Regions from separate parts of the Janthinobacterium sp. GW460-12-1-14-LB5 genome, predicted to be linked through region 1. Evidence: predicted binding sites of a transcription regulator. Region 1 holds the regulator's gene; each other region holds the start of a gene.

Region 1 (4,513 bases):
CTCCAACACCATGCCGGCCTTCAGCGATTTCCTCGGCGAATCCAAGGTACACGTGCTGTCGGCGTATGTCTGGAGCCTGTCGAATCCCCAGACGCCCGTGAAATGATGTAATGGAACCTCAAGTCATCAAGATGTATGCGGCCCGCGAGCAAATCTACCCTCGCGAGGCCAAAGGACGCTACGCTACCTGGCGATGGGTATGCGTATGGCTTACCCAGCTCGCGTTCTACGGCTTGCCGTGGTTGACCTGGAATGGCAGGCAAGCCCTGCTGTTCGATTTGACCACGCGCAAGTTCTACATTTTCGGCGTCGTGCTGTGGCCCCAGGATTTCATCTATCTGGCGGCCCTGCTGATCATCTGTGCGTATTTGTTGTTCCTCGTCACGGCCATTGCCGGGCGGGTGTGGTGCGGGTTCTCTTGCCCGCAAACGGTATACACGGAAATCTTCCTGTGGGTCGAACGCCGCATCGAGGGCACGCGCAGCGCGCGCATGGCCCTCGACAAGCAGGGCCCCTCCGTGCGCAAGGCGTTCAAGAAGACGGCCAAGCACCTGGTATGGGGCGCCATCGCCCTGTGGACGGGCTTTACCTTTGTCGGCTACTTCACGCCGATCAAGGAACTGGCGCACGCGGTGACCACGCTCAATTTCGGTCCCTGGGAGTGGTTCTGGGTCTTGTTCTACAGCCTGGCAACCTACGGCAACGCGGGCTGGCTGCGCGAGCAGGTGTGCAAATACATGTGCCCCTACGCGCGCTTCCAGAGCGCCATGTTCGACCAGGACACCCTGATCATCACCTACGATGCCAAGCGCGGCGAACCACGCGGCGCCATGAGCAAGAAGGCCGGCAACAACGACAAGCTGGGCGATTGCATCGACTGCACCCTGTGCGTGCAGGTGTGTCCGACCGGCATCGATATCCGCAACGGCCTGCAGTATGAATGCATCGGCTGCGCCGCCTGCGTCGATGCCTGCAATACCGTGATGGACAAGGTCGACCGGCCGCGGGGACTGGTACGCTACAGTACCGACCATGCGATGGAAAACAACTTCAATTCGAAGCAGATACGCCAGCGCGCCATGCGCCCGCGCGTCTTGATCTACACTTCCATCCTGGCCCTGATCATCATCGCCGTGTGTACTTCGCTGGCGCTGCGCACGCCGCTGAAGATGGACGTGATCCGCGACCGCGGTTCGATGGGACGCGAAGTGGAAGACGGCATGATCGAAAACGTCTACCGCCTGCAGATCATGAACACCTCGGAGCAAAGCCAGCATTTCAAAATCAGCGCATCCGGCTTGCCGGGCCTGACCTTGCTGACGCGCGAAGAAGTGACCTTGCAGCCGACGGAAACGCTGGGCTGGCCGATCCGCCTGCGCGTGCCGCACGGCATCGGCGAGAAAGGCTCGAACAAGATTGCGATCGAATTGCAATCGCTGGACGACCCGTCGCTGCATGTGCGTGAAAGCGCGGTATTCATCGTGCCACGTTAACAAGGAAAGGCGGACGGGGACCGGGTGCCCTCGCCGCCGCCACGAAGTTGCAGGAAGGCCGGTCCCCGCATGGGGACTGGCCGTTTAAACAGGAGAAATAGCATGTCCGACAGTCTGAAACTGCAACCTCCCGTTGCCCCGTGGTACAAGCACCGCTGGCCATGGCTGCTGATGATCGGTCCCGGCCTGTCCGTGGTCGTCGGCAGTTTCATGGGCTATATTGCGTTTACGCAACCCGATGCGCTGGTGGTGGGCGATTATTACAAGCAGGGCAAGGCCATCAACCAGGATTTGAAGCGCGACACGATCGCCAGCGACCTGGCGATGGATACCAGCCTGGCGTATGACGTCGCTGCAGCGCGCCTCAGCGGTTCCGTGCACAGCTTCGGCAAGGCGTACCAGGGTCCGCTGCAGCTGCACCTGGCGCATGCGACGTTGCCGGAAAAGGATATCAAGCTGCTGGTGCAGCCCGATGCGGCCGGCAATTTTTCCGTGACGCTGCCGATGCTCGAGCGCAGCCGCTGGCAGGTGCTGGTGGAAAACGACAAGCGCGAGTGGCGCCTGTCCGGCATCTGGACCTGGCCGTTGCAGCGCAGCATCGCGCTGCACGCCGATGAAGAGCTGTAAGCCTTATTTGCAGACGTCGGTGCCGGCCGTAATAGCTTTTAACTTGGCCGGCTGCAAGATCTCGATCTCACGGTTGGAGACGCGCAGCCAGCCTTCCTTCTTGAATTTCGACAATAAGCGGCTGACGCTCTCGATGGTCAGGCCCAGGTAGTTGCCGATTTCCTCGCGCGACATGCGCAGCTGGAATTTGCTGCTCGAATAGCCGCGCGCCTCGTAGCGCGACGCCAGGTTGACGATGAAAGCGGCAAAACGCTGCGTCGCCTGCATATTGCCCAGCAACAGCATCACGCTTTGCTCGCGCGTGATTTCCTGGCTCATCATGCGGTGGAAATGACGCAGCAGGGTCGGCATGTTGCCCAGCAATTGTTCCAGGCTGGAAAACGGGATTTCACACACTTCACTATCTTCCAGGGCCACCGCATTACAGTGGTGGCGGTCGGCGCTGATGGCGTCCATGCCCAGCAGTTCACCCGCCATCTGGAAACCCGTCACCTGCTCTTCGCCGCCGGGATTGATCTGGTACGTCTTGAAGTGGCCCAGACGGATCGCGTACAGGTTCTGGAACGAGTCGCCGATGCGGAACAGCGAGGCGCCGCGCACGATCTTGCGGCGGCGGCCGATGATCTGGTCCAGTCTGTCCATGTCGCCCACATCGAGGCCCATCGGCAGGCACAATTGATGCATGCTGCAAGTCGAGCATCGCGCACGCAACGCCTCCACGTTCACGGTGGGCAAGGTTGGAGTGAGTAGCGCTTCAGTCATGTCGGTACCTTTTAGAAAATGCAACAACAAGTTTACTGCATACAGGGTTGCCGTGTGCCAATTTCACCGCAATTTCGCTGAATAAACGACGTTCCGACTTTAATTATATGGCAACATCGTCAAAAGGCCGTACGGGGCGGGCAATTTGCGCGGTGGCGCTTGCCAAGCTGGGGCATTGATAGGAAAATTCCTGACAGCATTATCTGCCGCCTGTGCCGCCCGGTACTGAAAAGGAAATCATGAAGCCTCTCGGCATCAAAGCAAAAGTCGCGCTGGCCACCAGCCTGACCTCGATCGCCATGATCGCGCTGGTCACGATGATCCAGGTGCAGCACATGCGCGACGATTTCACCCGAGTACTGCTGAGCCAGCAGTCGTCCCTGATCACCCGCACCGCCGCCGAACTCGACGACAAGCTGGCCATGCTGCTGCAGATCGTCACCCTGACGGCCAGGCAGCAGCCGCCGGAACTGATCGCCCAGCCCGCCCAGTTGCGCCAATACTATTCGCGCCGCTCGATGCTGGTGCTGTTCGACGACGTGCTGGTGCTCGACGCGCATGGCGCCGTCGTGGCCGACATGCCGGAAGTGGCGGGGCGCGCCGGCATCAATGTTGCCGAGCGCGAATACTTCCAGACCGTCCTGCGCACGCGCCAGCCCATGATCACGGAACCGATGCTGGGCAAATCGAGCGGCATGCCCATCGTGCAGATGGTAGCGCCCGTGCTGGCCGCCGATGGCCAGGTGGCCGGCGTGGTGATCGGCGTATTGCGCCTGTACAAGGACAACCTGCTGGGCCGTTTGCGCTCGGAAAAGATCGGCAAGAGCGGCTATTACTTCATCCTCACGCGCGGCGCCGTGCCGCGCTACGTGCTGCACCCGGACACCAGCCGTTTGCTGCAGCCGCGCCTGCCGAACGCCAACCTGACGACGACCCAGCTGCTGAAGGACGATGGCGAAGGCAGCATGGTCAGCACCAACAGCCGCGGCATTACGGCCGTCAACAGCTTCAAGCGCCTGAAATCGGTGAACTGGCTGCTGGCCGCCTCGCTGCCCATCGACGACGCCTTCGAACCGTTCGATGGCGTGCTGTACCGGCTGGTGCTGTGGAGCATCCTCGCCTCGCTGCTGGCCGCGGCAGTGCTGGGCTGGGTTACCGTGCGCCTGCTGTCGCCCCTGGTGCGCCTGCGCGATACCCTGCAGGCGCTGCGCACCAGCGGCAGCCGCTTCACCCCCGTACCCGTGCAGCAGCGCGACGAGATCGGCCAGCTGACGGAAGCCTTCAACGGCCTGATGAGCGAACGCGACCGGCTGCAGCAGGAGCTCGAAGCGCGCGCGGCGGAGCTGGAGCAGGAGCGCGACCGGGCCGAGGCGGCCAACCGCGCGAAGAGCGATTTCGTGGCCAACATGAGCCATGAAATCCGCACGCCCCTCAATGCCGTGCTGGGCATGGTGTATCTGCTGGGAAATACCAAGCTCGATACGGAACAGCGCAAGTATCTGACCATGGTGCGCGTGGCGGGCCAGTCGCTGCTGGGCATCCTCAACGACGTGCTCGATTATTCGAAGATCGAGGCGCGCCGCATGGAATTGTCGCCCGTCGAATTCGACCTCGACGAAGTCATGAACACG
Region 2 (4,513 bases), on a different contig from region 1:
TGCTGGTTCCAGGTCCAGATGGAGGAGCCGGAATCGCCGCCCGCGCTGAAGGCCCCGCTCAGGCCCGTGATGGCGATCTGGTCCTGGAACAGCGCGATCCTGCCGCTGCCGTAATTGACGTTGATGGTGGCGCCCAGGCCCGTGATGCGGCCCTGCGTCAATTGCGTCGTGCGGCCGGACTTGCCGACCAGCATGCCCAGCGCGGGCGCCACCAGCGCATTGCTGATGCGGAAGTACGCGGGCACGCCGCCGCTCAGGTAGACCAGTTCGGGCCGCACGCGGTCTGGCCAGGCCCAGCCGGTGGCGCAATCGACATAATTGACGCCGCCGCTGAAATTGATGGGCACGAAGCGTTCGAGCACGGCCACCTGGTCTTGCGGGCAGCGGCCGCCGTCGATGGGGCCAGGCTGCACGATGCAATCGTTGAACACGCCGCCGTTGGAATTGGCCAGTACGTGATTATTGCTCAGTATCATCAAGCGGCCGTCGCGCGGCGCGCTGCGCCCCACGGCCAGGCAGCCAATGGTGCCGGCCGTGATGCGGAAATGCCCGACCGACACGCCGCCCGGTGCCGGGCGCAAGCGGAAACGGTGCGGCTGCGCATCGATCACGCCCGTGACGACGATGTTGACGGGCACTTTGTCGCTGGCTGCGGCGCGCACGCCCATGGCGCCCACGATGGCCGCCTTGGCGCGGTCGACGGAGGTGGGTTCGGCCACGTACAGGGTCAGCGCAGGCAAGCCCGGTTCGCCGGACGAGCTGTCGCTGGCGCCCTCGCCCAGGCCGATGGACACGCCCTGGATATTGCCGCCGTCGCTGAAGGCATCGGCCGCGCGCACGCCGCCCGCCTGGGTGATACCCTGGCGCATGCCGTCCTCGATGCTGCGCTTGATTTCCAGCAATTCCATGCTGACGCCGCTCAGGGCGTCGGGCACCTCCGCGACGGACGCGCTCTCGATCATATTGTCGTCTTCGCCGGGGACGGCAAACTGGCCGACGGCCTCTTCATCGTCCGCGCTTTGGCCCCTGCCGCTGCTGCCCGGCGGGGCGCTGAAACCGTTCTCAATGCCTGTCATCGTGTTCTCCTCGTGGGTCGTCGCAAACCACCAGTGTGGACGGGCCGCGCCAGCCGGTATTGATCTGGATTGAACTGCACTGGCGCATGGCTGCCCTTTCTTAATGAGGGCAGCGAGGATAAAAATAGTTCCCTCGTCAAGGTTGAGCCAGATCAGGCGTGTGGACAGTGGCCGCGCCGTATACTTGGCTGGCAGGCTGGAACTGGGCCTGCGTCACGGCAGCAACGGTATGGATGGGGAAACGATGACGAGTCCAGGGATGACAAGCCACGACGACGCGCCCGCGGGCGACGGCGCCGAACAGGCCGCTGGCGCTGGCCAGCATGCGGGTTTCATGCACGGCATGGCGGCCTGGGCAGAAAAACACCGCATCAGCCCCTGGCGCGGCAGTTTTGCCGACTTCATCGAGCAAATCCTGCCCGGCCGCGCGGCCCTGCTGACGCGCAGCGCGCACCAGTACCTGTGGGACATGATGCGCTGGAATGGCCAGACCGATGACAGCGGGCGCTTCCGCTGCCGCCTGTTCGACGACGAACTGTTCGGCATCGACGAAGCCATCGACCGCGTGGCCGCCTATTTCAAGGCGGCCGCCGCCGGCTCCGAGGTGGGCCGGCGCATGCTGCTGTTGCTGGGCCCCCCGTCGGGCGGCAAGTCGACCATGGTGATCCTGCTCAAGCGGGGGCTGGAAGAATACAGCCACAGCAGCGAAGGCGCGCTGTACGGCATCGCCGGCTGTCCCGTGCACGAATCGCCGCTGCACCTGGTGCCGCACAGCATGCGCGCCGACTTTCGCGCCAGCTACGATGCCGAGCTGCATGGCGAGTTGTGCCCCCACTGCCGCGCCCGCCTGGAAGAGCAGTACGGGGGCGACTTCCTGCGCATGCCCGTCGAGCGCATCCACCTGTCCGAGGCGGGCCGCTGCGGCATCGGCACGTATGCGCCGCATGATCCCACGACGGCCGACCTGGCCGACCTCGTCGGTTCCGTCGACCTGTCGAAAGTGGCGCAGTACGGCGACGAAGGCGATCCGCGCGCCTGGTCGTGGTCGGGCGCCGTGTATGCGGCCAGCCGCGGCATGCTGGAAATGATCGAAATCCTCAAGGTCAAGCGGGAATTCCTCTACCTGCTGCTGACCTTGACGCAGGAAAAGAATGTCAAGGTGTCGCGCTTTCCCCTGATTTACCTCGACGAAACCATCCTCGCACACACGAACCTGGCCGAATTTCGCAAATTCCTGCAAGAAAGCGAAAACGAGGCGCTGCTCGACCGCATGGTCATCGTGCAAGTGCCGTACACGCTCAATTACCGCGAAGAAGCCCGCATCTACCGCAAACTGATCCTGGCGGCCGCGCCCGCCTTCCGCGGCGTGCACCTCGATCCGCACGTGCTGCACGCGGCGGCCGTGTTTGCCATCCTCAGCCGCCTGCCCGAAGGCGACGACAAGGAAGCCGAACTGGTCAAGAAACTGCGCATCTACGCCAACGAAGACGTGGACGACTTGCAGCCTGCCGACATCCGCCGCATGCGCGAGCGCGACAAGGCGCCCGACGAGGGCCTGTCGGGCGTGTCGCCCCGTTTCGTCATCAATGCCCTGTCGCACGCCATCATTTCCGCCCAGCGCAACAGCCTGTCCACCATGGACGTGCTGCTGGCCCTGAAGGACGGCATCGAAAACGATGCGCGCATCGAGCCGCGGCGCAAGCGCAAGTGGGTCGATTACCTGGTGCTCACGCGCAAGGATTTCTATAACCGCTGGGTCAAGGCCGATGTGCACAAGGCCTTGTTTGTGTCATTCGAGCAGGAAGCGCAAGACTTGCTGAACAAATATCTCGATGAAGTCGAAGCCATGCTCGACAACCGCCAGATCCGCGACCCCATCACCAGCGAAGAGCGCCGTCCCGACGAGCGCTTCCTGCGCGCCGTGGAAGAAAAAATCCACATCAGCGACTCGGGCAAGCAGTCTTTCCGCCAAGAAGTGGTGCGCAAGGCCATGAGCGCCTTCAAGCGGGGCGAAGCGTTTGGCCTGGGCAGCCATGCGCAATTGCACGATGCCATCCAGCAATATCTGTTCGAGCAGCGGCGCGACGTGCTGCGGCTGGTCGGTTCGGCCAAGCGCCCCGATGACGATGTGCGGGCCAGGATCTCTGCCGTCGAGCAGCGCCTGGTCGACGAATACGGCTATGACGCCCACAGCGCGCGCGAAGCGCTCAACTACGTGACCACCTTGCTGGCGCAGGAATAGCCATGTCCGCCACGACCACGCCAGGCAGCGGCAACCGGGATGGCGCTCCGGCACGCCCCGCCGGCGCGCCATCGCAGGCGGAGGCCGTGCCTGGCCTCGCCCGGCCCTGGTACGCGCTGTTCTCGCGCGGCGCGCGCGACTGGCTGCGCCACAACCAGAAAGTGCGCGAAGCCGTGCAGGCGCACTTGCCCGAGCTGATCGCCACGCCCGACCTGATCGGCGGGCCGCAGCAGCGCACGGTGCAAGTGCCCATGCGCCTGCTCGAACATGCGCGTTTCCGCCTGGCGCCCGCGCGCAACAGCGTGGGCGCAGGCCAGGGCGACGGCCAGCCCGGCGACATCCTGCGCCCGGCGCATCCCGCCGCCACGGACGGCAGCGGAACGCAAGGCGAAGGCGGCGATGGCGAGGGCGCCGTGCGCCTGCTGCTGGAATTCCCCATCGACGACATCCTCGACTGGCTGTGGGACACCTTCGAACTGCCGCACCTCAAGCCGCGCCACCTGGGCGCGATCGACGAGGTGCGGCTGGTGCGCAGCGGCCTGGACCGTCATGGCGCCCGTTCGCGCCTGGACCGGCGGCGCACCGTCAAGGAAGCGATCAAGCGGCGCGCCCTGCAAGCGCAGCCCGTGCCCTTCACCAATGAGGACTTGCGCTACCGCCAGGTGCTGCAGCAGCCCCGGCCCAGCGCGAATGCCGTCGTGTTTTTCGTGCTCGACGTATCGGCCAGCATGGCGCAGGCCGAGCGCAAGCTGGCCAAATCGTTCTTTTTCTTTGCCCTGCAAGGCTTGCGCCGCAGGTATGCACGCGTGGAAACGCGCTTTATCGCCCATACGACGCGGGCCTGGGAGTTTTCCGAAGCCGAGTTCTTCCGGGTCAATGGCATGGGCGGCACCATGGCGTCCACGGCGTTTCTTCTGAGCCGCGACTTGCTGAAAGAACACTATGCGCCGGGCCGCTACAACGCCTACCTGTTCTATGCTTCCGATGGCGAAAATTTCAGCGAAGACCGGGCGGCGGCCAGCCTGGCCTTGGGCGAACTGGCCGCCATGCTCAACTATATGGGCTATGTGGAAACCGTGCCCGGCGTGCCGCGCAGCCTGGAAACGGAAATGCACGGCTTGTGCGCCGAGCAGGAACACCGGGGCTTGCCCTTGCACAGCAGCATCCTCAGCAAGGCCGACGATGTGTGGGGAGC
Region 3 (4,513 bases), on a different contig from region 1:
CTTCCGAGGAGTAATGGCGCGAGTGGATGCCGTCGACGCCCAGCATGTCGCCTTTCATGGGGAAGCTGAGTACCTGCTCATTGCCGAATTCGTCGATGAGCACGGTTTTCAGGAAGCCTGAGTTGACGATGTACAGGGTGTCGAATGGTTGCCCGATGGTGTGCACGCGCTGGCCCGTCTTGAATTGCACGTGCTGGAACAGCAGTTCGTCGGCGGCGATGGTACAGGCGCTGGAGATATGCAGCAGGTCGCACACCTCCTTCAGGTTCGACCATAGCCGGCCCTGGCGCTGGCGCCCCGCTTCCATCGGAGTGGCAGGGGGCAGCGATGGAGCGGCAGCGCGGGTGTCAGGCGTTTGCGTGGACAGCATGTTCATCTCCTGGTGACAGGTAGTTCAGAGTTGAATGACGGGGTGCACAGGGCGGCGGGCGGGCAAGGGCCGGCGGCGCGCGTCCAGGCAGGTAATGCTCAATTCGCTGAAGACTTGCTGTGTGATGAAATAACTTCCCAGCAACTTGATTACTGGTTTCAGTATGCCAACAACCGTATGCAATTAATATCAGCAGTGGCTGAATATGGCAGTAGGAGCTGTGGTAGATGAAGTAGGATTGTTCCTACAGTCGACGCGCGGGCGCGCGCCGTTGGACTTAGGTCTTGAAGGGGGAGAGCAGGCGGTGCGCGACGGCATACTGGACCATTTCAGACAGCGAGCTCATGCCCATCTTTTGCATGATGCGCGTCTTGTGCGTACTCACGGTCTTGACGCTCAGGTGCAGATTGTTGGCGATTTCCGTGATTGACTTGCCTGCCACCAGCAGGGAAAAGACTTCGAATTCGCGGTCCGACAACTGTTTATGCAGCAAGCTTTCATTCGGCATCATGATGTTGAGCACGAGTTGCTCCGCCACCTCGGCGCTGATGTAGGGACGGCCCGACGCCACCTTGTGGATGGCGCCCACCAGCTGGGTGCCCGCGCTTTCCTTGGTCAGATAGCCTTGCGCGCCGGCGCGGATGGCGCGCACCGCATATTGTTCTTCCTCGTGCATGGTGAGGATCAGGATGGCCAGCTTGGGTGCTTCGCTGCGGATTTGCCGGATCAGGTCGACACCGCTGCGGCCCGGCATCGACAGGTCGAGCAGCAACAGATCGAAGCCGCCCTGGCGCACGTGGTTGAGCACTTCGAAGCCGTCGATGGCTTCACCCACGATATCGATATCCGGTGCGCCGTCGAGGATGCGCTTCAATCCTTCACGCATGATGGTGTGGTCGTCGGCAATCACAATACGTATCATAGGCGGGCAATCTGGAAGCGTGTAGTCTGCTCTGGCCGTTTCGTGGCGGCCAATTGTTGAGAAGCGAGAAACATTGTCATTTTAACTGAAATGGCCGCGGATTTGCCTTTTTCTTAATGTGCAGGCCGCGGCGGCCCCATGGCCATGTGACCCCTTATTTCGTCGGGGGTTCCTTGATCAGCCGATGCACGAGCACCGGCAATTTCGAGTGCGACAGCACTTTATTGGTCACGCTGCCCAGCAGCAACTGACCCCAGCCGCTGCGGCCGTGCGAGCCCATGAAGATCAGGTCGCATTGCTGCAATTGCGCCACTTCCACGATTTTCAGGGCCGGGCTGTCGGAAAAGGCCGTCAAGCCCGTCGCTTGCAGGCCCCGCTTGGCCGCCGCGTCGAGGATGGGCTGCCAGTGGTCGGCGCCCGCCTTGCGCATGGCGATGCGGTATTCCTCTTCGCTGGGATAGCTTGGTGGAATGATTTCGATGTACACCGGGTACTGGTATTCGGGCGCCACGTACACGGCAAGGATATCGGCGTGCATCTGTTCGGCAAAGGCAACGCCGGCACAGGCCGTCAAGTTGGAGACGGTGGAACCGTCCGTGGCGATCAGAATTTTCTTATACATGGCAGGTCCTTTGGCGGTGACTCAGCGCGCGCAACGCCTCTTATTGTAGACGGGGCGGCAGCATTGTATTCATGTAAAGACTTGATAATTATCAATACAACTGCACCTTCAGTATAGACAACATTGGCAGAAAGATCGTGTTTTACCTGCAACGATGTCCGTATGGCGCTGTTGCGCAGGCGCCCGGGAGCAGGATTTCTTGTGTCATGCGTGGTCTTGCACGCACGCCAATGGTAGTATTTCAAAATACAACAGCAGGAACACTTATTTCCTGACGGAAAAGCTCTTGTGGACAAGCTTTGCACCAGGAAGCGCGTTTTGAGATTTACCAACAGGGCGGCGCCCTGCTACACTCGCACCATCGCAGCGGTATTGCCTCAAATCATCTTAATCGAGACATTGTGGGTATCAGTCTGTAAAACGCACAGTTCAGGCGGAATTTTGACAAATTATGGAGAAGCAGGGATATGACCAACGCCGCTGATGATTTCGATGCATTATTCGATGAAGTATCTGCGCAAAGTGCGGCAGCGGCTCAGCCCGCACCTGCCGCCGCGCCCGCTCCCGCCGTGATTGCGGAGGACGATTTTGACGCCCTGTTCGACTCCGTGTCGGCCAGTGCCGCCGTGCCGGCGCCAGCCGCAGCGGCCGAGCCGGCCGTCGCGGAAGCGGCGCCCGCGGCAGTTGCCGCGCCTGGCGAAGCGGCCGATCCCGTCGACCAGTCCGACAAGCCGATGTTCGAGCGCCTGGGCGGCATCGTGCGCCTGCTGCACGATTCGCTGCGCGAACTGGGCTACGACAAGGCGTTGACGGAAGCGTCGTCGCAGATCGTCGACGCGCAGGACCGCCTGGAATATGTCGCCACCCTGACGGAGCAGGCCGCCAACAAGGTCCTGAACACGCTCGACGAAGGCATGCCGGCGCAAGACGTGCTGTCGAAGAAGGCCAAGGACATGGACGGCCGCTGGACGGCGCTGTTCGACGGCAAGCTGAGCCTGGAAGAATTCAAGGCCCTGGCCGGCGATTCGCGCCAGTTCGCGCAAGCCGTTGCCGAGGCGACGGAAGCGGAAAAAGCCCGCTTGCTGGAAATCATGATGGCGCAGGACTTCCAGGACATCACGGGCCAGCTGATCAAAAAAGTGGTCAACATCACCAAGACGGTGGAAAACGAGCTGGCCCAGCTGTTGCGCGACAACGCGCCGGCCGAGGTTCGCGAAAAACTGGCGCAAAAGCCGGTGCCGCTGATGCAGGGCCCGTCCGTGCCGTCGGTGGCGCTGGACCAGGATAATGTAGACGACCTTCTTGCGGATTTGGGATTCTAATGGACGATATGCTCAAGGATTTCGTCGTTGAGGCGATGGATCTTGCGGTTAATGTAGAAGAGCACTTATTGCGCCTCGAGCGTGATCCTGACAACAAGGAAACACTGAATGCCGTGTTTCGTTCCTTCCACACCATCAAGGGTGGCGCCGGTTTCATGGGCTTGCCCGCGCTGGTGGCGGCCTGCCACCTGACGGAAAACCTGTTCGACGCCTTGCGCACGGGCGCCGCGCCCGTGACGCCGATCGCCATCGAGGCGGCGCTGCAGGCGTCCGGTTTCGTCGCCGACCAGCTGACGGAACTGGCCAATGGTTCTGCGCCGGAAAGCTTGCCGGCCATGCCGGAAGAGCTGGAACACATCCTGACGAATGCCATCGAAGGCAAGGGCATGGATGCGCCTGCGCCAGCCGCCGCCGTGGTGGCGGAAGTGGCCGCGCCCGTTGCCGAAGCCGTGGTGGCGGCGCCTGCCGCTGCCGCTGCCGTTTCCACCGCCGGCGCCGATGGCCTGGACTGGGAAGGCATGTATAACGCCGTCGTGCCCGAGGGCAGCCGGGTCGCTGCCGCGCCGGTGTCCGCCGTCGCCGCTGCCCCTGCCGTCGTGGCCGCGGCTGCGCCCGCCGCTGCTGCCGCTGCCGCCAAGCCGGCCGCCAAGGCCTGGGATGGCGCGGAACGGCGCGAAGAGCGTCCGGAAGTGCGCCATGCCGCGCCCGTCAAGGAAGACAGCATCCGCGTCGACGCCGTCAAGCTCGACGCGCTGCTGGAAGTGGCCGGCGAATCCGTGCAGGCTGCCAACCAGGCTGCCGTGCTGCTCGAACGCTTGCTTCAATTCAAATTCGAAGGCCAGGCCGCCACCCTGATGGCGACCTTGGCGGAAACCCTGGAACGCGCTTCGCGCTACTCGACGGAACTGCAGCGGGCGACTTTGGCCACGCGCATGCAGCCCGTGGGCCGTCTGTTCCAGAAATTCCCGCGCCTGGTGCGCGAACTGGCCAAGGATCTGGGCAAGGATGTCGAACTGACCATCGAAGGCGCGGAGACGGAAGTCGACCGCGTGGTGGTCGACAGCCTGTACGATCCGCTCGTGCACATGCTGCGCAACTCGCTCGACCATGGCGTCGAATCGCCGGAAGCGCGCCTGGCTGCCGGCAAGCCCGCCAAGTCGTATATTTCGCTGAAAGCCTGGCAGGAAGCCAACAGTGTCATGATCGTGCTGCAGGATGACGGCAAGGGCATGGACCCGGTCTTCCTGCGCAGCAAGGCCCAGCAAAAGGGCTTGATC

The links. The regulator FNR, encoded in region 1, switches genes on or off when oxygen is low (the NO sensors DNR and NnrR bind a similar motif). The targets are predictions, from matches to a motif close to TTGATNNNNATCAA.
Region 2: AC07X6_RS17700 (serine protein kinase) is a predicted target of FNR. The motif match lies at 1,219-1,232, and genes of this name have one in related genera.
Region 3: AC07X6_RS15990 (universal stress protein) is a predicted target of FNR. The motif match lies at 1,996-2,009, and genes of this name have one in related genera.

The regions. Positions count from the first base shown of each region.
Region 1 covers NZ_JBWKYD010000013.1:67,137-71,649, forward strand. The annotation lists gene ccoP (cytochrome-c oxidase, cbb3-type subunit III) at 1-106, shown strand, start outside; gene ccoG (cytochrome c oxidase accessory protein CcoG) at 111-1,493, shown strand; gene AC07X6_RS15095 (FixH family protein) at 1,596-2,120, shown strand; gene fnr (fumarate/nitrate reduction transcriptional regulator Fnr) at 2,124-2,882, opposite strand; gene AC07X6_RS15105 (response regulator) at 3,122-4,513, shown strand, end outside.
Region 2 covers NZ_JBWKYD010000016.1:94,675-99,187, forward strand. The annotation lists gene AC07X6_RS17695 (chymotrypsin family serine protease) at 1-1,076, opposite strand, end outside; gene AC07X6_RS17700 (serine protein kinase) at 1,336-3,318, shown strand; gene AC07X6_RS17705 (DUF444 family protein) at 3,321-4,513, shown strand, end outside.
Region 3 covers NZ_JBWKYD010000014.1:83,416-87,928, forward strand. The annotation lists gene AC07X6_RS15980 (Crp/Fnr family transcriptional regulator) at 1-307, opposite strand, end outside; gene AC07X6_RS15985 (response regulator) at 648-1,292, opposite strand; gene AC07X6_RS15990 (universal stress protein) at 1,447-1,914, opposite strand; gene AC07X6_RS15995 (protein phosphatase CheZ) at 2,382-3,236, shown strand; gene AC07X6_RS16000 (chemotaxis protein CheA) at 3,236-4,513, shown strand, end outside.